Regions from separate parts of the Streptomyces sp. NPDC002156 genome, predicted to be linked through region 2. Evidence: riboswitches for the same ligand, from Rfam matches in the RefSeq annotation. Region 2 holds a riboswitch; each other region holds the start of a gene.
The links. A riboswitch is a leader RNA that binds a small molecule or an ion and turns the genes downstream of it on or off. The one in region 2 is predicted to bind cyclic di-AMP.
Positions count from the first base shown of each region.

Region 1: another riboswitch for cyclic di-AMP. It lies ahead of ACWCRB_RS42545 (M23 family metallopeptidase); the one in region 2 lies ahead of ACWCRB_RS38700 (transglycosylase family protein).
Region 3: another riboswitch for cyclic di-AMP. It lies ahead of ACWCRB_RS06930 (M23 family metallopeptidase); the one in region 2 lies ahead of ACWCRB_RS38700 (transglycosylase family protein).
Region 4: another riboswitch for cyclic di-AMP. It lies ahead of ACWCRB_RS45615 (C40 family peptidase); the one in region 2 lies ahead of ACWCRB_RS38700 (transglycosylase family protein).

Region 1 covers NZ_JBSFDA010000189.1:5,096-12,391, forward strand. The annotation lists gene ACWCRB_RS42530 (dihydrofolate reductase family protein) at 1-806, shown strand, start outside; tRNA gene ACWCRB_RS42535 (tRNA-Met) at 873-946, shown strand; gene ACWCRB_RS42540 (PP2C family protein-serine/threonine phosphatase) at 1,137-2,255, shown strand; cyclic di-AMP (ydaO/yuaA leader) riboswitch at 2,515-2,672, shown strand; gene ACWCRB_RS42545 (M23 family metallopeptidase) at 2,684-3,754, shown strand; gene ACWCRB_RS42550 (aldo/keto reductase) at 3,870-4,835, shown strand; gene ACWCRB_RS42555 (PrsW family glutamic-type intramembrane protease) at 5,508-6,887, opposite strand; gene trmB (tRNA (guanosine(46)-N7)-methyltransferase TrmB) at 6,948-7,296, opposite strand, start outside.
Region 2 covers NZ_JBSFDA010000150.1:1,762-9,057, reverse strand. The annotation lists gene ACWCRB_RS38720 (nucleoside triphosphate pyrophosphohydrolase) at 1-769, shown strand, start outside; gene ACWCRB_RS38715 (hypothetical protein) at 866-2,797, shown strand; gene ACWCRB_RS38710 (cytochrome P450 family protein) at 2,794-4,101, shown strand; gene ACWCRB_RS38705 (transglycosylase family protein) at 4,275-5,102, shown strand; cyclic di-AMP (ydaO/yuaA leader) riboswitch at 5,301-5,472, shown strand; gene ACWCRB_RS38700 (transglycosylase family protein) at 5,476-6,171, shown strand; gene eno (phosphopyruvate hydratase) at 6,504-7,296, shown strand, end outside.
Region 3 covers NZ_JBSFDA010000009.1:111,389-118,684, forward strand. The annotation lists gene ACWCRB_RS06915 (DNA gyrase/topoisomerase IV subunit A) at 3-2,459, opposite strand; gene ACWCRB_RS06920 (M16 family metallopeptidase) at 2,774-4,168, shown strand; gene ACWCRB_RS06925 (M16 family metallopeptidase) at 4,165-5,553, shown strand; cyclic di-AMP (ydaO/yuaA leader) riboswitch at 5,769-5,936, shown strand; gene ACWCRB_RS06930 (M23 family metallopeptidase) at 5,950-6,744, shown strand; gene ACWCRB_RS06935 (GntR family transcriptional regulator) at 6,933-7,296, shown strand, end outside.
Region 4 covers NZ_JBSFDA010000235.1:4,539-11,834, reverse strand. The annotation lists gene ACWCRB_RS45625 (ATP-dependent Clp protease proteolytic subunit) at 99-743, shown strand; gene ACWCRB_RS45620 (hypothetical protein) at 751-1,059, shown strand; cyclic di-AMP (ydaO/yuaA leader) riboswitch at 1,442-1,621, shown strand; gene ACWCRB_RS45615 (C40 family peptidase) at 1,625-2,098, shown strand; gene ACWCRB_RS45610 (LysE family translocator) at 2,168-2,788, opposite strand; gene ACWCRB_RS45605 (LysR family transcriptional regulator) at 2,898-3,824, shown strand; gene ACWCRB_RS45600 (ATP-binding protein) at 3,853-4,314, opposite strand; gene ACWCRB_RS45595 (helix-turn-helix domain-containing protein) at 4,527-5,384, shown strand; gene ACWCRB_RS45590 (DUF397 domain-containing protein) at 5,394-5,615, shown strand; gene ACWCRB_RS45585 (8-amino-7-oxononanoate synthase) at 5,694-6,821, opposite strand; gene bioB (biotin synthase BioB) at 6,977-7,296, shown strand, end outside.

The sequences.
Region 1 (7,296 bases), on a different contig from region 2:
AGGGTGCCGAGCGGGCCGGGCGCGCGGGTCTCCCCGCCAGTGTGGACGTCGTCCCCCTGGGCCCGGGACCCCTCGACTGGCGGGCCCTGCTCGAACACCTGTACGACGTTCGCGGTGTGCGGCGTCTCATGGTCGAGGGCGGCGGCACCGTCCACACCCAGCTCCTCCAGCAGGGCCTCGCCGACGAACTCCAGCTCGTCCTCGCGCCCCTCTTCGTCGGCGACCCCGACGCCCCCCGCCTCTTCGGCCCCGGCGCCTACCAGGGCGGCCGGCTCCGGCTCGTGGAGACGCGGCGGATCGAGGACGTCGTGCTCATGCGGTACGAGCCCACCGCGCCCGGCGCCGGCCCGCTCCCCGCCGCCGCCGACCGGCACTGGCTGGCACTGGCGTGCGAACTGGCCGAGCTGTGTCCGCCCTCGCGCACGGCGTTCAGCGTCGGCGCGGTGATCGTGGCCGCCGACGGTACGGAGCTGGCGCGCGGGCACTCCCGGGAGGGCGGCGACCAGGTCGTGCACGCCGAGGAGGCGGCCCTCGCCAAGCTCGACCCGGCCGACCCCCGGCTCCCGACGGCCACCGTCTACAGCAGCCTCGAACCCTGCGCCCGCCGTGCCTCCCGCCCCGCGCCCTGCGCCCGGCTGATCCTCGACGCCGGCGTCCGCCGGGTGGTGACCGCCTGGCGTGAGCCCGACACCTTCGTGGTTGCGGCCGACGGAAACGGCCTGCTCGCGGGGGAGGGTGTCGAGGTCGTCGTCCTCCCCGAGTACGAGGAGCGGGCCAAGGCCCCCAACGCCCACCTGCCCGACTGACGATCAAGCGTGGTGATCAACGTGGTGATGAGGGTCCCGCAGATGGCGTATAGTTGTGTTCAGCGGCGCGGGGTGGAGCAGCTCGGTAGCTCGCTGGGCTCATAACCCAGAGGTCGCAGGTTCAAATCCTGTCCCCGCTACTGAAGGCCCAGGGCCGGAAACCAAGAAATTGGTTTCCGGCCCTGAGTCGTTTCCGGGGCCGTCCTCTTTCTTCGTCCGCCCCACTCTTCTTCTTAGCCCGGTCGGTCCACCCCGCTCGCTCTCCTCGGCCGCTCCCGAAAACCTGGACCGACGGGACGGGTGATCGGCGGGAAGCGGGAGACGAGACGAGTGGCGCGGTCGGGAGAGCCGGGATCGCCGGACGAGGCGGTGGTGGTCTCCCGGGTGCGGACCCTCGTCCGCGTCCTGCCCGCGATCCTGATCGTCGCCGGGATCATCTACGACGTCGCCACCCCGCGCGCCTTCACCGCGGTCCCCTTCTTCACGGCCGCCCCCCTCATCGCGGCCCCGCTCTCCTCGCTGCGCACCACGACGGTCACCGGCGCCGCCGCGCTCCTCGCCGAGTTCCTGGTCCACCTCCGCTTCGGGTTCTCCCTGGACGCCGACACGATCACCGAGACGATCACCGTGGCCACGGTCGCCGTCCTGGCCGTCGTCATCAACCGGGTCGTACGCAGGGGCGACCGCCGCCTCGCCACGGCCCACGAGATCGCCGAGGCCGCGCAACGCGCCGTACTGCCCGAACCGGACGCGCGCATCGGCGGTTTCGAGATCGCCGCCCGGTACGAGGCCGCCCAGGAGGGTGCCTTCATCGGCGGCGACCTGTACGCCGTGCAGGACACCCCGTACGGCCTGCGGCTCGTCCTCGGGGACGTGCGGGGCAAGGGGATGGGGGCCGTGGCGGCCGTCGCCGTCGTCATCGGGGCGTTCCGGGAGGCCGCCGAGCAGGAGGCGACCCTGGAGGCGGTCGCCCAGCGGCTGGAGCGGGCCCTCGCCCGTGAGGGTGCCCGGCGGGGCGGTCTGGAGGCCAGTGAGGGCTTCGCCACCGCCGTACTCGCCGAACTCCCGCACGGCGACGGGACCGTACGCGTCGTCAACCGCGGTCACCCCCCGCCCCTGCTCCTCGACACCGACGGCACCCTGCGCGTCCTCACCCCGGCCGAACCCGCGCTGCCGCTCGGCATGGGCGACCTCGGCGGCGGGCCCGACCGCGCCGAGACGACGCCCTTTCCCGGCGGCGCGATCCTGCTCCTGCACACCGACGGGCTGTCCGAGGCCCGTGACGGGCACGGCGTCTTCTTCGACCCGGCCGACCGGCTCGCGGGCCGGGTCTTCCACGCTCCGGCCACCCTCCTCGCCGCGCTCGCCGACGAGGTGCGCCGGCACTCGGGCGGCGGTACGACGGACGACATGGCGCTGCTCGCCGTACGCCGTCCCATCAGCTCTTGAGGTGCTCAAGTTCGCGAGTTCTCATCAGTTGTCACCAAGGGTGAGTGAACGGTCCCGCTCCGCATAACATCTGACACACAGTCAAAACTCAGCAGTCACTTAGGACACGGTCAACTCGCCCGATTTTCACCGGTGGTGACCCGGAACGTCCTCGGGAAAAGCGTTAACGATCAACGGGAACGGCTTGGAATACGGGGCCCTGGTCTATTAACGTTCGATAACGCAGCGCGGTCGTCCCAGCCGTCACAAGAGTCGGCTCCGTGCGCACGCGCCGAATCCCGCGAGGGAACCGGGGAACCACCAACTTGGGGTGAATCGCTCGTCCACCGCCGTGGCGACACGGCAGGTATACGCGCGTAGGAGACCTTCCTGCTCCGAACCCGTCAGCTAACCCGGTAGGCGAGAAGGAAGGAAAGGAGCACGCCCACGTGGCGTCAAACTCGGCCGCCCCAGAGGCCCCGTTCGTACCGAGTCAGCGCAGCAGCGAGACCGAGGACGGGAAGATCCCGACCTTCGGCTTCGGCAGCCGTCGCACCGACGAGGGCCCCTGGGAGGAGTGGAATCCCAGCGCGGACACCACTCGTCCGGTTCGCGGCCGGCACCGCGTCGGCAAGCAGCGCGGCGGCGGAGGACTCGCCCGCAGCTCCACCGTTCTCGGCGTCGGCGTCATAGCCGCTGTCGGCGGGGCCGGTATGGCCACCGCGCAGACCGGCAAGCCGCCGGTTTCCATCTCCATGCCCGACCTGCCCTCCGTCGGCTCGCCCTTCGCGGGCGACGACGACGCGGACGCCGAGCCCCAGGGCTCCCCCAACGCGCTCAGCAGCGTCGGGGTCACCTCCGAGGAGACCGAGCAGGGCACCAGCGACGCGGGTGAGGCCCTGCGCGCCCGCATCATCCTCCAGGCCGAGCAGCAGAAGGACCAGGCCGAGGCCAAGGTCCAGCAGGCCGCCCAGGACGCCGCCGCGAAGAAGGCCGCCGCCGAGGCCGCCCAGGTGAAGCGCGAGGCCGCCGCGAAGGCCGCCGCCGCGAAGAAGAAGGCCGCCGAGGAAGCCGCAGCCAAGCTGGAGGCCGCGCGGCTCGCCGAGCTGGCCAAGCAGTACACGCTGCCCACCTCCTCGTACACGATCACCTCGACCTTCGGTCAGTCCGGTGCGCTGTGGTCCTCCGGCTACCACACGGGCCTCGACTTCGCTGCTCCCACCGGTACCCCGCTCAAGGCGGTCCACACCGGCACGATCACCGAGGCTGGCTGGAGCGGCTCGTACGGCTACCGCACGATCCTCACCCTCGAGGACGGCACCGAGATCTGGTACGCCCATCAGTCCTCGATCAACGTCAGCGTCGGCCAGAAGGTCAACACGGGTGACGTGATCGGCCGCGTCGGCGCCACCGGCAACGTCACCGGGGCACACCTCCACATGGAGGTCCACACCAGCAGCTCGGACACCGCGGGGATCGACCCGATGGCGTGGCTGCGGAGCATGGGCCTCAACCCGTAAGCCGTACGTTGCTAGATTCCGACTGACTCTGGCTGATTCCGACTGATTCCGGCGTTCACGCGATGTTCGTGAACTGCCGGAATCAGTGCGTCCGGGGCGGGCGTTGACGTTGAGCATGACTGCTACGGCTCTTCGCAAGCTCGGATCATCGGACCTAGAGGTCTTCCCGCTCGCCCTCGGCGGCAACGTCTTCGGCTGGACCGCCGACGAGAAGGCGTCCTTCGAGGTGCTCGACGCCTACGCCGCCGCAGGCGGCAACTTCCTCGACACCGCCGACTCCTACTCGGCCTGGATCGACGGCAACCAGGGCGGCGAGTCCGAGACCATCATCGGCAAGTGGCTGAAGTCGCGCGGCAACCGCGCCGACATCGTCGTCGCGACGAAGGTCAGCCAGCACCCGGATTACGCCGGCCTGTCGGGCGCCAACATCAAGGCCGCCGCCGACGCCTCGCTCCGCCGTCTCGACACCGACCACATCGACCTCTACTTCACGCACTTCGACCGGCCCGAGGTGCCTGTCGAGGAGATCATCGGAGCCCTCGACGAACTCGTGACCGCGGGCAAGGTGCGGCACATCGCCGTCTCCAACATCTCGCCGGAGCGGCTCCAGGACTCCCTGGACTTCTCCGACCGCGAGGGCCTGGCCAAGTACGTGGCCATCCAGCCCCACTACAACCTGGTCTCCCGCGACACGTACGAGGGCGCGCGACAGGACATCGCCTCCCGTACGGGCCTCGCCGCCGTCCCGTACTTCGCGCTGGCCTCCGGCTTCCTCACGGGCAAGTACCGGCCCGGTGCGACGGTCGACGGCGCGCGTGCGGCGGCCGGCGCCGGCAAGCACGGGGAGACGGAACGCGGCCGCAGGATCCTGGCCGCCCTGGACGAGGTCGCCGAGGCCCGCGGGGTGGCCGTCGCCACGGTCGCCCTGGCCTGGCTCACCGCCCAGCCGACGGTCACGGCCCCGATCGCCTCGGCCCGCACGGTGGAGCAACTCCCGCCACTGGTCGCGCTGGCGGAACTGGAACTGACGGAGCCGGAGGTTGCGCGCCTCACGGCGGCTTCGGCTCCGGTTTCGGCTTGAGCGGCGTGTGACGGCTGACGCGTGGCGGCTGACGGCTGGCGGCTGACGCGTGACGCCCGACGGTTGGGGTCTGTCGTATGGGGCGCGGCGGCTTGGGGGCCCTCGTCTGCGGGTGGGGGCGCGGGGCTGGCTGAGTGGCGGGGGTGGGCGTCGGGGTGGTTCCGGCCTGTGGTGGGGCGGGTCTTGACGGTGGGGGCCCGTCCCGTGGGTCGCGTCGGCCTGGGGGTGCGGCGTACCCGGCTGTTGTGTGCGGCTGGGTGCGGCGTGGGGGGGCGTCGGGTGGTTCCGGCCTGTGGTGGGGCGGGTCTTGATGGCGGGGGCCCGCCGCGGGGATCGCGCCGGCCTGGGGGTGCGGCGTACCCGGCGGCTGTGTGCGGCTGGCTGCGCGGTGGGGGAGGGTGTCGGGGTGGCTTCGGCCTGTGGCGGGGCGGGGCCCGTCGTGTGGGGTGGGGCGGCTTGGGGTGCTGTGTATTCGGCGGCTGTGTGCGGCTGAGGGCACGGTAGGGGAGAGCTTCGGGGTGCGCGCTCTGCGGCGGAGCGTGGTCTGTCGCTCGGATCGCGTCGGCCCCCCGTCCGTCGGTCGGGGGTGTGGTGCCTGCGGCCGGCCGCACGGTGGGGACGGTGTCGGTGTCGCCCCGCCCCGTGGCCCGGGTGTGATCCGGGCGGCAGGGTCTAGGAGCGGTACGGGTTGTACGTCGCCGGGTACGGGGTCGTCGGTCCGTACCCCTGCTGGCCGTACGGCTGATGCGTGTACGGCTGCTGGGCGTACGGCTGTTGCCCGTACGTCGGCCAGATGACCGGCGGGGCCACCAGGACCGGAGCCGGGGCGATCGTGCGGGCCGCGTGGTCCAGAGCCGGGCGGGCCACCGCCCTGCGCTCCCACAGTGCGCCCAGCAGCTCCTGCTCCCGGACGACGAAGTCGGCGCGCGCCCGGCCGAGGCGCCCCCGGTGGCGCAGGAACGCCAGCGAGGTGGCGTACGCCTCGTACTGCGCCACCGCACGCGCCGCGGGCCGCCCCAGGTGCCGGCGGGCGTACTCCCGGGCGAGGCGGCGGGCGCGCATCGAGCCGAGGGCGTACGGCTCGGCCGGGGCCAGCCAGCCGGCCTGCGCGTACGCCGGCAACTCGGCGCGCACGGTGCGCAGCTCGCGCTGCCGGGTCCAGATGACCAGCCAGGTCAGCAGCCCGAACGCGGGCACCATGAACGCGGCGTACACCGCGAAGAACCCGTACTGCCCGAAGGACGACGAGCCGTTCCAGAGGGCGTGCATGCTCATCGCGAGCAGCAGTCCCGACAGCGGCAGCAGCACCCGGCGGACGTGCTGGCGCTCGCCCGACAGCGCGGAGATCCCGAAGCCGATGCCGGTGAGGACCGTGAACAGGGGGTGCGCGAACGGCGACATGACGATGCGCACGAAGAAGGTCGCCGCGGTGACCGAGGCGATACCGCTGTCCCCGGTCAGCTGGTCGGTGCCGAAGGCGGTGCCGAGATAGAGGATGTTCTCGGTGAAGGCGAAGCCGGTCGCGGTCACCCCGGCGATGACGACCCCGTCGACGATGCCCGTGAAGTCGCGCCGCCGGAAGAGAAAGATGAGCAGTACGGCGGCTGCCTTGGCCGACTCCTCGACGATGGGCGCTATGACGGTCGCGCCGAGGGTGTCCGCGCTGGACGGGTCGGCGGTGGCGGTCGCTATCCATCTCGTCGCGAAGCTGTTGGCGACGATCGCTATCAGGGCCGCCGCGCAGGCGCCCCAGGCGAACGAGAAGACCAGGTTCCGCCAGGGCCCCGGCTCGACCCGGTCCAGCCAACGGAACGCGGCCACGAGCAACGGCACGGGGAACACGGCGAGCCCGAGCCCGACCAGGAACCCCTCGGTGCCGGTCTGTTCGCGCACGAGGGCGAGGATGACGAGCCCGGAGAGCGCGAGCAGGCTGGTGAGGGCGCCGTAACGCACCCACGGCCGCTGCCACCAGTGAGCGTGCCGCAACGCCCCGCCGACCGGACCGTCGGTGGGGCCGCTGGGATGCGTCGGGTAAGGGGGAAAGGTGGCCACGGCATCGACCCTAACGGCGGCTGCCCTATGAGCGCTGTTCGCTAGTGCTCTACGAGTGCTCTACGACTGCTGTACGCGACGGAAGAGCAGGTCGTTCACGACATGTCCCTTCTCCAGTCCCTGGCCCTCGAAACGGGTCAGCGGCCGGAACTCCGGCCGGGGCGCGTAACCGCCCCCGGGCCGGGTGTTCTCGAACTCCGGGTGCGCGTCGAGCACTTCGAGCATCTGTTCGGCGTACGGCTCCCAGTCGGTGGCGCAGTGCACAAGCGCGCCGGCGCGCAGCCGACCAGCGACAAGATCGAGGAACTCGGCCTGAATCAGCCGCCGCTTGTGGTGGCGCTTCTTGGGCCAGGGGTCGGGGAAGTAGACGCGCAGGCCGTCGAGGGAGTCGGGGGCGAGCATCTCGCGG
Region 2 (7,296 bases):
GACGGTCGTGGTCGTCACGACGGGCGAGGGCGACCCGGCCCTCACGGACGGCCTGGCGCGCCTGGCGGGCTCAGGGCGCGTCCGGATGCCCGACCTGGAACTCCTCCCCGCCTCCTACGACCTCCCCGGCGCCCGCCTCCTCGACCTCGTCCAGGTCATGGACCGCATCCGCCTGGAGTGCCCCTGGTCGTCCCGCCAGACCCACAAGGGCCTCGCGAAGTACGCCATCGAGGAGGCGTACGAACTCGTCGAGGCGATCGAGGAGGGCGACCAGGACGAGCTGCGCGAGGAACTGGGGGACGTGCTGCTCCAGGTCGTCTTCCACGCGCGCATCGCGGAGGAGGGGAGCGAGGAGGACGGGACCGCCCCCTTCTCGATCGACGACGTCGCGGCCGGCATCGTCACCAAGCTGATCCACCGGCACCCGCACGTCTTCGGCGACGAGACGGCGACGACGCCGGAGGAGGTGAAGGAGCACTGGCTGCGCACCAAGGCGGTCGAGAAGCGGCGGGAGTCGGTGACGGACGGTGTGCCCATAGGCCAGCCGGGCCTCGCCCTGGCCGCGAAGCTGGCGTCGCGGGTGCGGACGGCGGCCCTGGACGTCCCGCTGCCCCAGGGCGAGGGCATCGGGTACGAGCTGCTGGAACTGGCGGTACGGGCGGAGGCGGAGGGCGTGGATCCGGAGGCGGCGCTGCGGGTCGCTGCGCGGGCTTATCGGGATGCGGTGCGGGTGCGGGAAGGGGTGGCGGAGGTGACTGGGGAAGGGTGACGGGGGAGGGTGACGGGGGCCTGATCGCTCCGACGGTTTGTCAGTACCGTTGTCCCACGGTGGTGTTGAGTCGTGGGGGCATGAGTGGAACGCTCGATGAACGAGCTGGCGGCCGAGGGTGCCAGGACACTGGTCGATGGGCTCAGGTCGGCTGAGTGGGAGCGGGTACGGGACCGGTTCGTGGAGTGGTTCACGCTGCGTGGGCAGGACGAATGGGTCCATGAACTCCAGAGCCTGAAAGGGCCGTTGGGGCCTCGTACGGGGTCCGGGAAGCTGGAATGGCGCTTTCGGCTGAGCGAGGGCCTCGCCGACGCGTGGGACGTGGACGGCTCCGACGAACTCGCCGCCCTCATCAGGGAGTTCGACGTGCCCGCGCGGCCCGAGGAACCGGCACCCGCTCCGGTGCCCGCCACGCCGGGCGACCGCTTCGACTTCCAGGGGATCACCGTCAACGGGCAGTTCGTCGGTGTACAGCACGTCCAGCAGGCGCCGGGTGCCGCTCCTCGGCCCGGGTCGGTGGACTGGCCGCCGGCGGAGAGCATGGCGCCGCTGGCGTACGGGGTGCGGCCCACGCGGCGAGGCAAGGGGCTGCCTCAACTGCCGCCGTACGTCGAACGGGACGCCGATCCGGCGGTCAACTCGGCGGTGGAGACGGCCGCTTCGGAGGGTGGGCTGGTCGTCGTGCAGGGGGACGCGTATGTCGGCAAGTCGCGTACGGCGCTCGCGGCGATGGCCCGAGTGCTCCCCGGCGTACGGGTGTTCGCGCCCGCCCGGCACGAGAACCTGCGAGGGCTGCCCGCCCTGCTGAGAGGCATGCCGGGCGAACGTTGCGCGGTGTGGCTCGACGACCTCGACGGTCACCTCGGAGCCGACGGCCTGGAGCCGAGGCTGCTGGCGCAGTTGGCGGCACAGGGGGTTCCTGTGATCGCGACGATGAGAGAGGACACGTACGACAAGTTCCGCAGGTTGTCCCGGGGGCGGGTGCTCGACCTGGCGCAGATCGTGGAACTGCCCCGGGACTGGAGTCACGGGGAGAGGAAGCGGGCGGGGGCGACCGAGGACCCTCGGCTGACGGATGCTGCCCGCCGGTGCGGGGCCGAGGGCGTGGCTGCCTATCTCGCGGTCGGTCCGATGCTGTGGGAGGAGTGGCAGCGGGCTCGGCGCGCGGACCGGCATCCGCGCGGGTACGCCCTGGTCCGGGCGGCCGTTGATCTGGCTCGGTGCGGACTGCGGGGTCCGCTGCCCAAGGACCTTCTCGTGGAGGCGCACGAGGCGTACGAGGCCGTGGCCGGTCTGGAACGAGAGTCCGTGGACGACGCCCTGGCCTGGGCGGCGGAGAAGCGGGACGGCGTGCTGCGGATGCTGCGGAGAAGCAGCGCGAGCAGGTGGGAGGCGTCCTCCTACCTGGTGGACACCGCGTCCCGGGACGAGGCGCTTCCGGCGGTGGACGGAGCGGTGTGGTGGGTTGCCCTGGGGGCGGCCCGGGCTGATGCGGCGTACGACTCCGAGATGGTCGTGGCGGGGGCGCGGGAGGCGTTTCGGGCGGCGGCCGAGGCGGGGGACGGGCGGGCCATGTTGGATCTGGGACGGCTTGCCGAGAGCTTGGAGGAGAGAGAGGAGGCCGAGGCCTGGTTCCGGCGGGCGGCGGAAGCCGGACTGGTGGGGGCGGCAGGGCGGCTGGGGCAGCTGCTGGTGAAGCGGGGAGACCACAGGGAGGCGGAGCCGTTCCTGGAGACGGCCGCGGAAGCAGGGGACCGTCTGGCGGCGGTACTGCTGGGGAGGTTGCTTGCGGACCGGTCGGAGCAGTGGTTCGAAGCAGGGGGATTGACGGATCCGGTGATGGTGAACCGGGTGCTCCGGCTGGCCGGTTATATCCCTGAGACGTCGGACCGCGACGTGACCGGGGAGAAGGACGGGGCTCCTGTGGGAGAGGACTGGCTTCTCGACATGCCCGGCAGGGCGTGGCTGCGCACCATCCGCTGGGCCAGCGGTAGGCCCCTAGACCCTCCCGATACCGTCACCCAGTGACCAACCAGCCCCCCGCCACACCCCCGACCCCCGCCCCCGAACTCTTCACCTGGGAGTTCGCGACGGATCCCTACCCCGCCTACGCCTGGCTCCGTGAGCACGCGCCCGTGCACCGGACGAAGCTCCCCAGCGGGGTCGAAGCCTGGCTGGTCACCCGTTACGGCGATGCCAAGCAGGCCCTCGCCGACCCCCGGCTCTCCAAGAACCCCGCCCATCACGACGAGCCCACGCAGGCCAAGGGCAAGACCGGTATCCCCGGTGAGCGCGGCGCCAACCTCATGACCCATCTGCTCAACATCGATCCGCCGGATCACACACGACTCCGTCGGCTCGTCGCCAAGGCGTTCACGCCTCGCCGCGTCGCCGAGTTCGCGCCCCGGGTGCAGGAACTCACCGACGACCTCATCGACCGGTTCGCGGCACGCGGCTCCGCCGATCTCATCCACGAGTTCGCCTTCCCGCTGCCCATCTACGCGATCTGCGACCTGCTGGGCGTACCCCGCGAGGACCAGGACGACTTCCGGGACTGGGCCGGGATGATGATCCGGCACGGGGGCGGGCCCCGGGGCGGGGTCGCCCGGTCCGTGAAGAAGATGCGGGGCTATCTCGCCGAGCTGATCCACCGCAAGCGCGAGGCGCTGACCGACGTACCCGAAGCCGGTGAGGATCTGATCTCCGGGCTCATCCGCGCCTCCGACGAGGGCGAGCACCTCACCGAGAACGAGGCCGCAGCCATGGCCTTCATCCTGCTGTTCGCCGGTTTTGAGACCACAGTCAACTTGGTAGGGAATGGGCTGTATGCCCTGCTTACTCACCCTGAGCAGCGTGCGCGCCTCCAGGCCTCCCTTGCCCTCAAGGAATCCGCCCTCCTCGAAACCGGCATCGAGGAACTCCTCCGCTACGACGGCCCCGTCGAGCTGGCCACCTGGCGGTTCGCCACGCAGTCGCTCAGCATCGGTGGGCAGGACATCGCGGTCGGCGATCCCGTCCTTGTCGTACTCGCCGCCGCCGACCGGGACCCGGCGCGGTTCGCCGATCCTGACGTCCTTGATCTTGGCCACCGGGACAATCAACACCTCGGATACGGCCACGGCATCCACTACTGCCTCGGCGCCCCGCTCGCCCGCCTGGAGGGGCGGAGTGCGCTGGCCACCCTCCTCACGCGTCTCCCCGATCTCCAACTTGCCGTGGAGCCGAGCGAGTTGCGATGGCGGGGCGGGCTCATCATGCGTGGACTGCGCACCCTGCCCGTCGAGTTCGCGCCGGTTCGCGAATCGGGGCATACGCCACCAGTGGTGCCGTAGAAGATCACGGGAAGGTGACACTCCCTCAACAATGTGATCTTCACGTGATCTGCGCGGCATTAACTTGTGACAAGTGATCGTCTGTCGATACGTTCGAGCACTAGTGCGACGCACTGGCGGCGTTCGTCGGCATCCGTCGCACCGACCCCCGCTGTCTCGTGAAAGGCACCCGCATGCTCTCCGGGAACGGACGTCACCGTCGCCCCCGTCAGGCCCCGGCTCTGCTTGTCGCGGCCGGCGTGACCGGCTCCGCCCTCGCCATCCCGCTGCTCGCCGCGAGCGGCGCGAGTGCGGCCAGCGGCACCACGTGGGACAGGGTCGCGGAGTGCGAGAGCGGCGGCGCCTGGAGTGCCAACACCGGCAACGGGTTCTACGGCGGGCTCCAGCTGACCCAGGCGGACTGGGAGGCGTACGGCGGTCTCGCGTACGCCCCGAGCGCCGACCAGGCCAGCCGTTCGCAGCAGATCGCCGTCGCCGAGAGCGTGCTCGCCGACCAGGGCGCCGGGGCCTGGGAGGCCTGCGCGCTGCTGTCCGGGCTCGGCAAGGACACTAGTGCGGCCGACGTCGACACGGGCGTGGCCGGGGAGGAGGGCGACGCATCGTCCTCGTCCTCGACGCCGAAGTCGACTTCGACCTCGGCGTCGCCCACGCCCTCCGCCTCGCCCTCGGTCGAGTCCGCCGAGTCCTCGCCCTCCGTCAAGGCGACGACCGACTCGGCCGAGTCGACCCCTTCCTCCTCGGCCCCCTCGTCATCGAGCAAGGAAACCCCACAAGAAACTGACAACTCATCCACTGGTGCGACAAAGGATGAGGAACAGGATAACTCCGGGCAGAGCGCGGAGGGCTCGTACGCGGTCCGTCCCGGCGACACCCTCTGTGGCATCGCCGACTCCCTTGGCGTCGAGGGCGGATGGTCCGAGCTGTACGCCGAGAACCAGGACCTCCTCGGTGCTGACCCGAATCACATCCTCCCCGGTCAGACCCTCGAAGTCGGTGCCTAACCGGGGCAAAAGCAGCCGGAGTTCACGTCCTGCTTCGTGCTGAATGTCCGTTATAAATGCAGTGAGAGATAGGTCTCAGAAGCCCTGATCGTCTTTGTATTTCGGAGGATCACCTGTTTACGGTCGTCAACGCCCGCCACAGTGGGCCCCGCCGGTCGCAACGCCGAATCCTGCCAACGGCCGAACGGGAACAGTCGTCGCTTTCAAGCGCCGTAGGCAGGAGCGGGGGACCCAAGGTAAGTGCCGCACCGGGCAGTTGGCCGGAGCGGCTTGGGGTTAAGTCGTGCGTCCAGTGACTCGGACGTACGGCCGGGCAACTCAACCGGCCCGAACCCGACAGCTCACCTCGCAGGCGTCGGTGAGGGGATCACGCATGCTGTTTTCCGGTAAGGGCAAGCACCGTCGTCCGTCCAAGGCCACCCGCGTCGTCGCCATCGCCGGTGTGACCGGTGCCGCGGTCGCCGCTCCGCTGCTGGCGGCCGGCTCCGCCTCCGCCGCCACCTCCGCCGAGTGGGACACGGTCGCCCAGTGCGAGTCCGGCGGCAACTGGTCCATCAACACCGGCAACGGCTACTACGGCGGTCTGCAGTTCTCCGCCTCGACCTGGGCCGCGTACGGCGGCTCGGCGTACGCCTCCACCGCCGACCAGGCCTCCAAGTCCCAGCAGATAACCATCGCCGAGAAGGTCCTCGCGGGCCAGGGCAAGGGTGCCTGGCCGGTCTGCGGCACGGGCCTGTCGAGCGCCGCCTATGACGGCGGCAGCAGCAGCTCGGACAGCGGCACGAGCACCAGCACCGGTACGAGCGAGACCACCACCCGCTCCACCGACGAGCAGTCGGCCTCCCGTTCGCAGGAGCGGCCCGCCGCGAAGAAGACCGTCACCACCCCGACCGGCAAGAAGGTCGAGAAGGGCGACGGCGAGTACAAGGTCGTCACGGGTGACACCCTGAGCGAGATCGCCGAGGCGCACGACGTCAAGGGCGGCTGGACGAAGCTCTTCCAGCTGAACAAGGACATCATCGACGACGCCGACTTCATCTACCCGGGCCAGCAGCTGCACCTCAGCTGACCCCGGTCACCTGCCCGCCGGCACATCCCCCAAATAACAGTCGGCTCGAAGGTGAACCACAGCGCCCTCACATCCGTGCCCTCCATAGTGAAGGCCTCGTGAGGGTCACCCCCGTCCCCCACGGGGCTCCCCGCTCCGGTGCGTGTTCCCCCGTACGCACCGGAGCGGGGCTTTTTGTTTCCCTGAGGAACAATGTTTACCCTCGGTTCGGTCCATGTTCCGTCCATGGGGTGGTCGGACGGCTGGCCGATCGGCCTCGGCCGGTTAGGCTCATCCCGCAGGGCCGCGAAAAAGCCCCGCGTACCCGCGTCACATCCCAGAAGGAGATGCTCGTGCCGTCCATCGACGTCGTCGTAGCCCGGGAAATCCTCGACTCGCGAGGCAACCCCACCGTCGAGGTCGAGGTCGGCCTCGATGACGGCAGCACCGGTCGTGCCGCCGTCCCGTCCGGCGCCTCCACCGGAGCCTTCGAGGCCATCGAGCTGCGCGACGGTGACCCCAACCGCTACCTCGGCAAGGGTGTCGAGAAGGCCGTCCTCGCCGTCATCGAGCAGATCGGCCCGGAGCTCGTCGGCTACGACGCCACCGAGCAGCGGCTGATCGACCAGGCGATGTTCGACCTGGACGCCACCGACAACAAGGGCTCGCTCGGCGCCAACGCCATCCTCGGCGTCTCCCTCGCCGTCGCCCACGCCGCCTCCGAGGCCAGCGACCTCCCCCTCTTCCGCTACCTGGGCGGCCCGAACGCGCACCTGCTGCCCGTTCCGATGATGAACATCCTCAACGGTGGCTCCCACGCGGACTCCAACGTGGACATCCAGGAGTTCATGATCGCCCCGATCGGCGCGGAGTCCTTCTCCGAGGCGCTGCGCTGGGGTGCGGAGATCTACCACACCCTCAAGAAGGTGCTGAAGACCAAGGGCCTGTCCACCGGTCTCGGCGACGAGGGCGGCTTCGCCCCGAACCTGGAGTCCAACCGCGCCGCGCTCGACCTCATCATCGAGGCCATCAAGCAGGCCGGCTACGTCCCCGGTGAGCAGATCGGTCTCGCGCTCGACGTCGCCGCGTCCGAGTTCTACAAGGACGGCAAGTACGAGTTCGAGGGCAAGTCCCGCACGGCCGCCG
Region 3 (7,296 bases), on a different contig from region 2:
GTCTACAGCGGGCCCGTCACCACGCCCACCGTCTTCGGCAGCGACACGCCCGAGCCGTCGCGGCGCGGGTCCATCTCGGGGAGTTCCGCCGGCATGCCGTTCTTCTGGGACGCGCGCGCCGGTGCCGGGCCCGCCCAGGCCACGGACAGACAGTCCTCGCCCTTCAGGAACCGCTGGCAGCGGACACCGCCGGTGGCGCGGCCCTTGCGCGGGTACTGGTCGAACGGGGTCAGCTTCGCCGTCGTCTGCACCGAGTCGTCCAGCGTGCCGCGCGAGCCCGCGACCGTGAAGACGACCGCGTCCACCGCCGGGTCCACCGCCGTGAACGAGATCACCTTGGCGCCGTCCGTCAGCTTGATGCCGGCCATACCGCCGGCCGGGCGGCCCTGGGGACGGACATGGGCGGCCTGGAAACGCAGCAACTGGGCGTCGTCCGTGATGAAGACCAGGTCCTCCTCGCCCGTACGCAGCTCGGCGGCGCCGACGATCCGGTCGCCCTCCTTGAGCGTGATGACCTCCAACTCCTCCTTGTTGGAGGGATAGTCGGGGACCACCCGCTTGACGACGCCCTGTTCTGTGCCGATCGCGAGGCCCGGGGACGACTCGTCGAGCGTCGTCAGACAGACCACCTTCTCGCCGTCCTCCAGGGAGAGGAACTCCGACAGGGGGGCGCCGCCCGAGAGGTTGGGCGCCGACATCGTGTCGGGGAGCTGGGGCAGGTCGATGACGTTGATGCGCAGCAGGCGGCCGGCCGACGTCACCGCGCCCACCTCGCCCCGCGCCGTCGCCGGGACCGCGGAGACGATCAGGTCGTGCTTCGTCCGTCGGCCGTCCTCGTCCGCCGGGAACGGCTCGCCGTTCGCCGTACGCGCCAGCAGGTCCGTCGAGGACAGCAGCACCCGGCACGGGTCGTCGGCCACCTGGAGCGGAACCGCGGCGGCGGTGGCGGCACCGGCCGACTCCAGCAGGACCGTACGCCGGTCGGTGCCGAACTTCTTGGCCACCGAGGCCAGTTCGGTCGAGACCAGCTTGCGGAGTTCTGCGTCCGACTCCAGGATCCGGGTCAGCTCCGCGATCTCGGCGGCCAGCCGGTCCTTCTCGGACTCCAGCTCGATGCGGTCGAACCGGGTCAGCCGGCGCAGCGGGGTGTCCAGGATGTACTGCGTCTGGATCTCGGACAGGCCGAAGCGCTCCATCAGGCGTTCCTTCGCCTGTGCGGAGTTGTCGCTGGAGCGGATCAGCCGGATGACCTCGTCGATGTCCACCAGCGCGGTGAGCAGGCCCTCGACCAGGTGCAGCCGGTCGCGGCGCTTGCCGCGACGGAACTCCGAGCGCCGCCGCACGACCTCGAAGCGGTGGTCGAGATAGACCTCCAGGAGTTCCTTGAGGCCGAGCGTTAGGGGCTGGCCGTCCACCAGCGCCACGTTGTTGATGCCGAAGGACTCCTCCATCGGCGTCAGCTTGTAGAGCTGTTCCAGGACGGCTTCCGGCACGAAGCCGTTCTTGATCTCGATGACCAGACGCAGGCCGTGGTTGCGGTCGGTGAGGTCCTTGACGTCGGCGATGCCCTGGAGCTTCTTCGCGCCGACCAGGTCCTTGATCTTGGCGATCACCTTCTCCGGGCCGACGGTGAAGGGCAGTTCGGTGACGACCAGGCCCATGCGTCGCGGCGTCACGTTCTCCACCGACACCGTGGCGCGGATCTTGAACGTGCCGCGGCCCGTCTCGTACGCGTCCCTGATGCCGGCGAGGCCGACGATCCGGCCGCCGGTGGGCAGGTCGGGGCCCGGGACGTGCCGCATCAGGGTGTCGAGGTCCGCGTTCGGATAGCGGATCAGGTGCCGGGCGGCCGAGATGACCTCGCCCAGGTTGTGCGGCGGCATGTTCGTGGCCATACCGACCGCGATACCCGACGCGCCGTTCACCAGCAGGTTCGGGAAGGCGGCGGGCAGCGCCACCGGTTCCTGCTCCTGGCCGTCGTAGTTCGGCGCGAAGTCGACCGTGTCCTCTTCGATCGACTCCGTCATCAGGGACGTCGCGTCGGCCATCCGGGCCTCGGTGTACCGCATGGCGGCCGGCGGGTCGTCGTTGCCCAGCGAACCGAAGTTGCCATGGCCGTCGACCAGCGGCACACGCATGGAGAAGGGCTGGGCGAGCCGCACCAGGGCGTCGTAGATCGACGAGTCGCCGTGCGGGTGCAGCTTACCCATGACCTCGCCGACGACACGGGCGCACTTCACATAGCCGCGGTCGGGGCGCAGGCCCATCTCGTTCATCTGGTAGACGATGCGACGGTGCACGGGTTTGAGGCCGTCACGGGCGTCGGGGAGGGCTCGGGAGTAGATGACCGAGTACGCGTACTCGAGGAAGGAGCCCTGCATCTCGTCGACGACGTCGATGTCGAGGATCCGCTCCTCGAAGTCATCGGGCGGCGGGGTCTTCGTGCTGCGGCGGGCCATCGCTGCCGGCTCCTTCTGTTTCCTGGTCGTTCGCTTACGGGGTGCTTGAGTCGGTGTCTTGCTGGGACGTGAACGGGATCTGACGCGGACCATTGTGGACTGCCGCACTGACAACGCGGACCAAGGCCCGTCCCTGCGGCGGTGTTGGGCGGTGGGCGCCGTTGCTGAAACGTACCGCCCCGACGCTGCGGAATCTCGCTGTCGGCGTACGTCCGCCGGGAACTTCGCCAGCACTCCGCACGCTTGCATACAGTGGCAGGACCGGCAGGAAATCAGCGGTTGCAACAACCGCATCCGCGATCGAAGGGACGTACATGCCCATGGGTCACACGGCCACAGCCGAGGCAGGCTCCGGCGGCCTGACAGCGACAGAGCACCGCCTCGCCAACGGGCTGCGCGTGGTGCTCTCCGAGGACCACCTGACCCCGGTCGCGGCGGTGTGCCTCTGGTACGACGTCGGGTCACGCCACGAAGTCAAGGGCCGTACGGGCCTGGCTCACCTTTTCGAGCACCTGATGTTCCAGGGCTCGGGCCAGGTGAAGGGCAACGGCCACTTCGAACTGGTCCAGGGCGCGGGCGGCTCGCTCAACGGCACCACCAGCTTCGAGCGCACCAACTACTTCGAGACCATGCCCACCCACCAGCTGGAGCTCGCCCTCTGGCTGGAGGCCGACCGCATGGGCTCGCTGCTCGCGGCCCTCGACGACGAGTCCATGGAGAACCAGCGGGACGTCGTCAAGAACGAACGCCGGCAGCGCTACGACAACGTCCCCTACGGGACGGCGTTCGAGAAGCTGACCGCCCTCGCCTACCCGGAGGGCCACCCCTACCACCACACGCCGATCGGCTCGATGGCGGACCTGGACGCGGCGACCCTGGAGGACGCCCGCGCCTTCTTCCGCACGTACTACGCGCCCAACAACGCCGTCCTGTCGGTCGTCGGGGACATCGACCCCGAGGAGACGCTCGCCTGGGTCGAGAAGTACTTCGGCTCCATCGCCGGGCACGACGGCAAGCCCGCGCCGCGCTCCGGCGCCCTCCCCGACGTCATCGGCGAGCAGCTGCGCGAGGTCGTCGTCGAAGAGGTCCCCGCGCGCGCGTTGATGGCCGCCTACCGCCTCCCGGAGGACGGCACGCGCGCGTGCGACGCGGCCGACCTGGCGCTCACCGTCCTCGGCGGCGGCGAGTCCTCCCGCCTCTACAACCGGCTCGTACGGCGGGACCGTACGGCGGTGGCGGCCGGCTTCGGCCTGCTGCGGCTGGCCGGAGCGCCCTCCCTGGGCTGGCTGGACGTGAAGACCTCCGCGGACGTCGAGGTGCCGGTCATCGAGGCCGCCGTCGACGAGGAGCTCGCGCGGTTCGCCGCCGAGGGCCCCACGGCCGAGGAAATGGAGCGCGCCCAGGCCCAGTTGGAGCGCGAGTGGCTGGACCGCCTCGGCACGGTCGCGGGCCGCGCCGACGAACTGTGCCGCTTCGCCGTGCTGTTCGGCGACCCGCAGCTCGCGCTGACCGCCGTCCAGCGCGTACTGGAGGTGACCGCCGAGGAGGTCCAGCAGGCCGCCAAGGACCGGCTGCGCCCCGACAACCGCGCGGTGCTCGTCTACGAGCCGGTCGCCGGAGAGACCGCCGAGGACGCGGATCCCCCCGAGGACCCCGAGGCCGAGGCCACGGTCGAAGCCGGCGACAAGGACGAGGAGGCGGCCAAGTGACCGAGCTCACCACGATGAAGTTCCACCCCCAGCCCCAGGCGGGCGAAGCCAGGCCCTGGGCCTTCCCGGCCCCCGGACGCGGCACGCTCGACAACGGCCTGACCGTTCTGCGCTGCCACCGCCCCGGCCAGCAGATCGTCGCCGTCGAGGTGCTCGTCGACGCTCCTCTGGAGGCCGAGCCGGCCGGTCTCGACGGCGTGGCCACGATCATGGCCCGGGCCTTCTCCGAAGGCACCGACAAGCACTCCGCCGAGGAGTTCGCCGCCGAACTGGAGCGCTGCGGCGCCACCCTCGACGCGCACGCCGACCACCCCTGCGTCCGCCTCAGCCTCGAAGTCCCCGTGTCGCGGCTCCCCAAGGCGCTCGGCCTGCTGGCCGACGCCCTCAGGGCACCCGCGTTCGCGGACAGCGAGATCGAGCGGCTGGTGCGCAACCGGCTCGACGAGATCCCGCACGAGACGGCCAACCCGGCCCGCCGCTCCGCCAAGCAGCTCTACAAGGAGCTGTTCCCGGAGACCTCGCGCATGTCCCGGCCGCGCCAGGGCACCGAGGAGACGGTCGCGAAGATCGACTCCGCGGCCGTACGCGCCTTCTACGAGAGGCACGTCCGCCCCGCCACGGCCACCGCCGTGGTCGTCGGCGACCTCACCGGCGTCGACCTGGACGCGCTGCTCGGCGAGACCCTGGGGGCCTGGACCGGCTCGACGGCCCAGCCGCGGCCCGTGCCGCCGGTGACCGCCGACGACACCGGCCGCGTCGTCATCGTGGACCGCCCGGGCGCCGTACAGACCCAGCTGCTCATCGGCCGCATCGGCGCCGACCGGCACGACCGTGTCTGGGCCGCCCAGGTCCTCGGCACGTACTGCCTCGGCGGCACCCTCACCTCCCGCCTGGACCGCGTCCTGCGCGAGGAGAAGGGCTACACCTACGGTGTGCGGGCGTTCGGCCAGGTCCTGCGCTCGGCCCCGGACGGCACGGGCGCCGCGCTGCTCGCCATCAGCGGCTCCGTCGACACACCGAACACCGGTCCCGCCCTGGAGGACCTCTGGAAGGTGCTGCGCACACTCGCGGCCGAGGGGCTCACCGACGCCGAGCGCGATGTCGCGGTGCAGAACCTGGTGGGTGTCGCCCCGCTCAAGTACGAGACGGCGGCGGCCGTGGCGAGCACGCTGGCCGACCAGGTCGAGCAGCACCTGCCCGACGACTACCAGGCCACGCTGTACCGGCAGCTCGCCGCCACCGGCACCGTGGAGGCCACCGCGGCGGCCGTGAACGCCTTCCCGGTGGACCGGCTGGTGACGGTCCTCGTCGGTGACGCGGCGACGATCGAGGAGCCCGTCAGGGCCCTCGGCATCGGCGAAGTGAGCGTCGTACCCGCCGAGTAGCGGCACCGTGATGCACGACAGGGGCCCGGTGACGGAAGCGTCACCGGGCCCCTCTTGTCCATATTGATGGGCAAGTTGCCCGTATTGATGGAGAGGTTGACCGTCTGACCTGTGGCATGCGCTACAAAACCCGTGATCGGTTTGTTGATTGAAAGTTACGCGGCTTAGCGTCGGTCCGGCTGTCCGTCACGCACTACGCCGCAGCCGCGGCACCCGGACAGTCATCGCCGAGTCCCCACATGGCGCGAGCCAGGGGAGCCGGGGACCCACACTGTGCAGTCCCTGGGGTGAATCGGACGCCCGCGCGCCCAGCGAGGGGGTCCGTAGGAGACCTTCCTGCTCCGAACCCGTCAGCTAACCCGGTAGGCGAGAAGGAAGGAAAGGACCAGCCACTACATGGCGTTCACCCGCGCCACCGGGAAGCACCGTCGTCCCAGCCGCCCCAGTCTCGTCACCCGTACGACCGTCCGCGCGGCCGGAGTCGCGGCCCTCGCCACCACCGGCGTCGTCGGCACCCTCGCCGCCCCGGCGCTCGCCGGGGAGTCCGCCGTCGAGCAGACCGGCCTCACCCCGGTGATCTCCATCGGCGAGACGCTCGCCGACCAGATCGACGCGCAGGCCGCGGCCCAGGAGCAGGCCGCAGAGAAGGCCGCCGCCGAGAAGCGGGCCGTCGCAGCCGAGAAACGCGCCCTGGCCGCCGCGAAGAAGGAGGCGGAGGAGCGGGCCAAGGAGGCACGCGAGACGGAGGCCCGCGCCGCCCGCGAGGCCGAGCGCAAGCGCCTCAACACCTTCGTCGCCCCGATCTCCGGCTCGTACATCTCGACCGGCTACAAGGCGGGCGGCGCCGTCTGGTCCTCCGGCAGCCACACCGGCATCGACTTCCACGCATCGTCCGGCACCACCGTCCACTCGGTGGGCTCCGGCACCGTCGTCGAGGCGGGCTGGGGCGGCGCCTACGGCAACAACATCGTGATCAAGATGATTGATGGTACGTACACTCAGTACGGTCATCTGTCGTCCATCAACGTGTCCGTCGGTCAGACGGTCACCCCGGGCCAGCAGATAGGTCTCTCCGGGGCCACCGGCAACGTCACCGGTGCGCACCTCCACTTCGAGGCCCGCACGACCGCGGAGTACGGCTCGGACATGGACCCCGTCGCCTACCTCCGCTCGCACGGTGTGAACGTCTGACAGCCACGCGCATCTCTTGTCGTCGCCCCGGCTCCCCGAGCCGGGGCTTTCGGCGTTTCCGGCGGCCCTGTGTCCAAAAAATATCCCTGGATTCCGGCCCGCCGTCGGAAATTCCGGTTCTCTGCAATAGAGTCACTGAACACACGTCAATCGTCGACGTTTCACGGGGATTAAAGCGGAGGTCGGACATGCGTATTCCGGCGCACTCGGTATGCACGGCGATCCGGGACGACATCGTCGCCGGTGTCTACGAGCGCGGCAGCCGGCTCACCGAGGAACTGCTCGCGCGCCGGTACGGCGTCTCGCGCGTCCCCGTCCGCGAGGCCCTGCGCACCCTGGAGGCCGAGGGCTTCGTGGTGACCCGGCGGCACGCGGGCGCGTGCGTCGCGGAACCGACCGAGCAGGAGGCCTCCGACCTGCTGGAGATGCGCATGCTCCTGGAGCCGCTGGGTGCCTCCCGGGCCGCCCAGCGACGCACCGAGGCCCATCTGAAAGTGCTGCGCGGCCTGGTCAGGCTGGGGCAGGAGCGGGCCAGGAGGGGCAACAGCGAGG
Region 4 (7,296 bases), on a different contig from region 2:
CCCCGGCGTCCAAGGCCCACCGCAAAGCCCGTACTCCCTCGCCCTAGCTCTGTACGTCCTGTACATTTTTTACGGAAGCTATCGAGGAGGCCGCGCGCATGCACGACACCGACGAACCGTCAGCCCGCTATGTCCTGCCCGAGTTCACCGAACGCACCAGTGCCGGGAGCCGGACGATGGATCCGTACTCGAAGCTGCTGGAGGAGCGGATCGTCTTTCTCGGGACGCCCGTCGACGACACCTCGGCCAATGACGTGATGGCGCAGTTCATGCATCTCGAATATCTGGCGCCCGACCGGGACATCTCGCTGTACATCAACTCCCCCGGCGGCTCGTTCAGCGCGATGACGGCGATCTACGACACGATGCAGTTCGTCACCTGCGACATCGAGACCATCTGTCTGGGGCAGGCGGCCTCCGCGGCGGCCGTGCTGCTGGCCGCGGGGACGCCGGGCAAGCGCAGCGCGCTGCCGGGGGCCCGGGTGCTGATCCACCAGCCCTCGCTGTCCGGGCCGATCCAGGGACAGGTGAGCGATCTCGCCATTCAGGCACAGGAGATGGGCCGGATCCGTACCCTGCTGGAGGAACTGCTCGTACGGCACACCGGACAGAGCCCGGAGCAGGTCGCCGCGGACATCGAGCGGGACAAGATCCTCGACGCGCAGGCCGCCCTGGAGTACGGGCTGGTGGACCGCGTCGTGCCCAGCCGCAGGTCCTCGGACCCCGCCCCCGGCACGAGGTGAGCCACCGATGCTTCCGCCCGAACTGCCTCCGCTGCCCGCCCTGACGCGCGCGGAGGGCGAGTTGATCGACCGTTACCTCGAAGTGGCCGATCTGCTCGGCCGTATCAACCCGGCCTATCACGGGGACACGTACCGCGGACTGCGGGCCGCGCAGGCTCTGGTCGCCAAGGCGGTGGCGCTGCGGGACGCGCTGGAGTTGATGCATCAGCGTGGCGAAGCGGAGGTGCATGCGCATACGCTGGCGCGTGCGCTGCGCGTTCTCGACGGGGAGCGCCGAACGGCGCGTGTCACCGTTCCGCGTGAGCCCGCCAGTTGACCCACCCGGCCGGCGGACCCGTATCGGGCGGGCCCGTCCGTCCCGGCGACGGACTGTCCGGAACGAGCCGGGGAGTGACTGGATGACATCCCCCGTTCGGCGTAGTGACATGTCCCCCGGTCGGCCCGTTCGGCTTGCGAAACGCGCGTAGTTCACAGCCGGAACCGCGATGTTTCCGCGCTGGTCCGGGGGTGCGCGACCCTCGCCAAATCGGCCCGAGGGTACGGGTGTCCACCCGAATGGGTCACGGGTGAGTAACGCCACAAAGCCCTGATTCCATTGGGATTTTCCTACTTCCATGAGCCAAGATCCCTTCCTGACGACAAGCCCCCGCCACAACGGCGGGGCGATCCGGGTGGACGCCGAGTCCTGCCGCCGCCCGGATGACCGGTCGACAGATGTGCATCGGCAGGAGTGGAGGACCCAGGCACGACGGGTCGCCGGGACGGTCACGCCATGACCGGGCCGAGCAGCCCTTGGGGTGAAGCCGCGTCAGCGGCCGGGCAACTTCGCCAGCCCGAATCCGACAGGTCATCCTTCACAGGCGGCTGACGAAGGGTTGCGCATGTCTGCGCTCAATCGTGTTCCGTCGATGATGTCCCGAGCCGGTACGGCCTCGGCCCTCACCCTCGCCGCCGTCGGCGGCACCCTGGTGATACCGGGAGTCGCGACAGAAGCCGCGGCAATCGCGCCGTCGACGAAGGCACTTCAGATCGCGGCCTCCAAGAAGGGCTCCCCGTACAAGTACGGTGCCGCGGGACCGAGCAGGTTCGACTGCTCCGGGCTCACGCTCTACTCGTACAAGAAGGCGGGCAAGAAGCTGCCTCGTACGGCGGCGGCCCAGTACAACAAGACCAAGCACATCTCCGCCAAGAACCGCCGCGGCGGAGACCTGGTCTTCTTCCACTCGGGCTCGAACGTCTACCACGTGGGCATCTACGCCGGGAAGGGAAAGATCTGGCACTCCCCGAAGACCGGGGACGTCGTGAAGCTCCAGAAGATCTGGACGAAGAGCGTCTGGTACGGCCGGGTCAGCTGACCTCCCCGGGGCGGTACGGCGGTTTCCGGAGCCGCCGTCCCGCCCCGGGACCCGTAGCCCGTCAGCCCGTCACAGCGAGAGCAGCGGCTCCAGCAGGAGCAGCGCCCCGAGGACCGTCAGCGCGGTGCCGGTGACCGCCTCGACGGCCCGGGCGGCACGCGGCCGGCGCAGCCACCGCCCGAGCCGGTCCACCAGAAGTGCCACCGCCGGGAACCACACCAGGGCCAGCGCCACGACGATCAGCGCGAGCAGCAGCGTCCTGGGCAGGGCGGGAGCGCCCGCCGGCACGAACTGCGGCAGCAGACTCATGAACGTGATGGGCGCCTTGGGATTGAGCGCGTTGGTGACAAAGCCCTGACGCAACGGTCGTACGGCGGCCCGCACCTCGTCGGCCACCTCGGCCCGGCGCCCGCGCAGCGACCACAGGGTTCGCGCGCCGAGATACAACACATAGGCCCCGCCCAGCAGTTGCAGCGCGCGGAAGAGCGCGGGCACCGCTGTGAGCACGGCGGCGACACCGGCCACGGCCAGCGCGGTGTGCAGGAGCAGCCCGCCGGTGATCCCCAGCGCGCACGCGACCCCGGCCCGCCGGGAGACGAGGGCGTTGCGCACGACGACGGTGAAATCTGCGCCCGGCATGGCGACCATGCCCGCGGCGACCCCGGTGAAGGCGATGAGCTGTGCGTCCATGGCGTCCAGCGTGCCCCGGCCCGGCCTTCAGCAGGTATGTCGAATATCCTGGGTCTGCCTTAAGCAGTTGTTAAGCCTTGGCCACCGCCTCCGTCCCTGGAGCCGCAGGATGTACGATCCCACACGTCTCGCAGCGCTCGTGGCGGTCGCCGAGGCCGGGTCCATCACCCGCGCCGCCGAGCGCCTCGGCTACACCCCGCCCGCGCTCTCGCAGCAACTCGCCAAGCTGGAACGGGAGACGGGCACCGCACTGCTCGTACGGCATCACCGGGGAGCCAGGCTCACACCGGCGGGCGAGCTGCTGGTGGCACGGGCCCGTCGGGTACTGGACGAGCTGGAACGCGCCCGGCACGAACTGTCACAACTCACCGGGCTGTCGGGCGGCACGCTCCGCCTCGGCACCTTCCAGACAGCCGGGATCCAGCTGCTGCCGCCGGTCCTGAGCGCGTTCCGCCGGGCCCATCCGGACGTACGGCTGTCGGTCGCGGACTACGAACCGCCGTCCGGGGTGGCCGCCGTAGCCGCCGGGGAGGTCGATCTCGCGCTCACGCACACCTACGAACCGGCCCTGCCCGCGCCCCTGCCCGGATCGGTCACCGCCGAGCCGGTCCTCGTCGAGGAGCTGGTCCTGGTGACCGCACCCGGCCATGTGCTGGCCGGGGAGGCGTCGAGGCTTCCGCTGGCCGAGCTGGCGGGCCAGCCGCTGGTCAGCATGGCGCCGGACCATCCGCCCCGCCAGGGCGTCGAGGCCGCCCTCGCCCGGGCCGGCGCGACCCCGTCGGTGCTGGTGGCGACACCGGGGTACGCCCTGGTGTGCGCACTGGTCAGCGCGGGCCTCGGGGTGGCGGTCGTACCGGAGATGGTCGCGCGGACGGCGGTCACCCCGGTCGGAACCCGGCTCCTGGAACCCGGCGACCTGCGCCGCACGATCTCGGTCGTCCGCCGCACCGACGAGACAGCCCCGGCCGCCGACGCCTTCCGCGCCCTGCTACGAGGCGCCTTCGGCCGGGCGCACGCCGGCGGGACCGGAGCCTAGGAACGAACCGATACCTGTCGACTTGTCCTTACGGCTCCTGCTGGCCCGCCGCCGTGACCGGGGGCCTGGCCGGGGCCGTCCACGGGAGTTCGATCGACACCGTCTTGCCGCCCTCGCGGGTGGGGCGGACGCGGAGTCTGCCGCCCGACTCGGCGGTCAGCCAACGGATGATGACCATTCCGCGGCCGTTGTCCTGCTGCACCGCGGCCGGCAGTCGCTTGGGGAAGCGCGGGTGACTGTCGGTCACCCCGATGCGCAGATGTTCGTCACGGTCGAGGGCGACGTCCACCGTGAAGGTGGGTGACAACCCGAAGGTGTGCTGTACGGCGTTGGTGGCGAGTTCCGAGACGATCAGACGGATGGTGTCGGCGGTTTCACTCTCACCTGACAGACCCCATTCCGCCAGGACGTTGGCCACATATGCGCGGGCGGCGGAGACCGAGGCGGGATCGCTCGGCAGAGTGACGGATGCTTCCAGGTGGTCTGCCATGGCGGCGTCGTCCCTTTCCCACGGAACCGGAGCCCGACACGGAGCGGCTGGTTCGAGTACGGTCCCGGACTGGTGCTTCGCGCCAGACTGCCATTCCCGCGCCGGTCACGGGGTGCGATCCACCAAGATATGCATATATCTGTCGCTCGAAGCGGTGAACTCTGCGACCCCAGAGCGTATTTGGGCGGCTCATTAGGAGTAAGGAGTGGCCCATGCAGTACGGACCCGCCGTGCGCCGCCGAAAACTGGGTGCCGAACTGCGCGCGCTGCGTGCCCGGGCCGGACTCACAAGCGGCCAGGCGGCCCGACTGGTGGGCTGGCACCAGTCGAAAGTCAGCCGTATCGAGACCGGCGCGAGCGGGGTGAAACCCGCGGACGTCCGGTTACTTCTCGATGCCTACCAGGTCCCGGAGGGCGAGTCACGCGAGCTGCTGCTCGTACTGGCGGGCGGTGAGGACGGCGGCCGGCACCACTGGTGGCACGCCTACCGTGGTGTACTCCCGCCCACCTACCGGGACTTCATCAGCCTGGAGTCGCAGGCCAGCACCATGCGCACCCTGGAGACCTCGGTGGTCCCGGGGCTGCTGCAGACCCGGGAGTACGCCCGCGCGGTGACCCGGGCGGCCGTGGACGGCCTGGAGGAGACCCGGCTCGACGCCCTGGTCGAAGTGCGGCTGGCCCGGCAGGACGTACTGCGTTCGGATCCGCCGCTGGCCCTGAGCGCGGTCCTCGACGAGGCGGTGCTGCGCCGTGAAGTGGGTGGCCCAGAGGTGATGACGCGTCAGCTGGAACGGCTCCTGGAAGCGGCCCATCTGCCCCAAGTGAGGCTCCAGATCCTGCCGTTCACCGCAGGGGCTTACACCGGCATCACAGGCCCTTTCGTTATCTTCTCCTTTCCGAGCACTTCTGACCTGGATGTGGTTGTTCTCGACCAGATGATGAGTAGCCTCTACCTCGAACGGAAAGAAGACCTCCAGGCCTACAGCGAGGCCTTCAACACCCTTCAGATCCACGCCCTTTCGCCCGAGGATTCGTTGGATTTCATCGCCGGTCTACAACACGGCGTGTAAGGAGGCACCATGACCGCACTGCCTCGGAACGTCCTGTCCGTCGTCGAACCGCCCGGTGTGCAATGGCTGCGCAGCAGCTACAGCACCGGCGCGAACAACTGTGTGGAGACGGCCCGTCCGGACGCGGAAGTCCGGTCCGGACTGTTCGTACGCGATTCCAAGAACGCCGCCGGGCCTGTCCTGCTCTTCTCCCCCGAGAGCTGGACAGGTTTCCTCACCGCGTTCCGGTGATCGCCCTAGGACGCACGGCCGCGGTCCGCCGACTCACGGTCGCGTGTCACTGATCAACGGCACTGCAGCACCAAGGATCTACGGTCGGTTCTCGCCGATCACCCGTACCGCCCGTGCGATCTGCTCCTCGGACAGGTCCGCGCGGGCGGTCAGCCGCAGCCGGGACACTCCGTCGGGCACGGACGGCGGGCGGAAGCAGCCCACGCCCACTCCGGCGGCCCGGCAGTCGGCCGCCCAGCGCACGGCCCCCTCCGGGGACGGCGCGCGCACGGAGACGACGGCAGCGTCCGGTCGTACCGCCGACAACCCCTGTGCTGTCAGCCGGGTGTGCAGATCGCGCGCCACGGCACGCGCGCGTGCGGCCCGTTCGGGCTCGCGGCGCAGCAGCGTGAGGGCGGCGAGGGCCGCGCCCGCCGCCGCCGGGGCGAGCCCGGTGTCGAAGATGAACGTACGGGCCGCGTTGACGAGGTGCTCGATCACCGGAGCGGGTCCAAGGACCGCACCCCCCTGGCTCCCCAGCGACTTGGACAGCGTGACGGTCACGACGACGTCCGACGCCCCCGCGAGCCCGGCCGCGTACGCGGAACCGCGCCCGCCGTCCCCCAGAACCCCCAGCCCGTGCGCGTCGTCGACGACCATGCCCGCACCGAACTCCCGGCAGGCGGCGGCAAGTTGATCCAGCGGCGCCGCGTCCCCGTCGACCGAGAAGACCGTGTCGGACACGGCCACGGCGGGCCCGGCGTGGGTGCCGAGCGCCTTGCGGACGGCATCGGGATCGGCGTGCCCGACGACCTGGGTCGTGCCCCGGGCCAGCCGGCAGCCGTCGATCAGCGAGGCGTGGTTGCCCGCGTCCGAGACGACGAGGGAGCCGTGCGGCGCGAGCGCGGTGACGGCGGCGAGGTTGGCCGCATAGCCGGAGGAGAAGACGAGCGCGGCCTCGAAACCGCAGAAGTCGGCCAGTTCGCGTTCGAGTTCCGCGTGCAGTTCGGTGCTGCCGGTCACGAGCCGCGACCCGGTGGCCCCGCCGCCCCACCGCCGGGCGGCCCGGGCGGCGCCCTCGGTGACCTCGGGGTGCCGGGCGAGGCCCAGATAGTCGTTGCTCGCGAGGTCGAGAAGCGGCGAGTCGGCGGGCCGCGGGCGCAGGGTCCGTACGAGTCCGGCACGCCGACGCGCCTCGGCCTGCTCGTCGATCCAGCCGAACGCCATGGGTCCTCCGGAGCAGGCACAGGTTTGTAGGCAGTGGACAGACACTAGCGGCCGACCCCGTCACCCATGATGTGGCAATACCCACACGTCGAAGCACCTCTCTTGTACGAACTCTCCTTTCCCTCGGACCGTCGAATACGTCAGGATCGGCTTCCATGGACCTGCTGACGACGCTGGTGGACAAGGGGCTGCGGCGCGAGTTGCCGACCCGCGAAGAGGCGCTGGCCGTGCTGGCCACCTCCGACGACGATCTGCTCGATGTGGTGACCGCGGCCGGGAAGGTGCGTCGGCACTGGTTCGGCCGGCGCGTGAAGCTGAACTACCTGGTCAACCTGAAGTCGGGCCTGTGCCCGGAGGACTGCTCCTACTGCTCCCAGCGCCTCGGCTCCACCACCGGCATCCTCAAATACACCTGGCTCAAGCCGGACGAGGCCTCGAAGGCGGCGGCTGCCGGGCTGGCCGGGGGCGCCAAGCG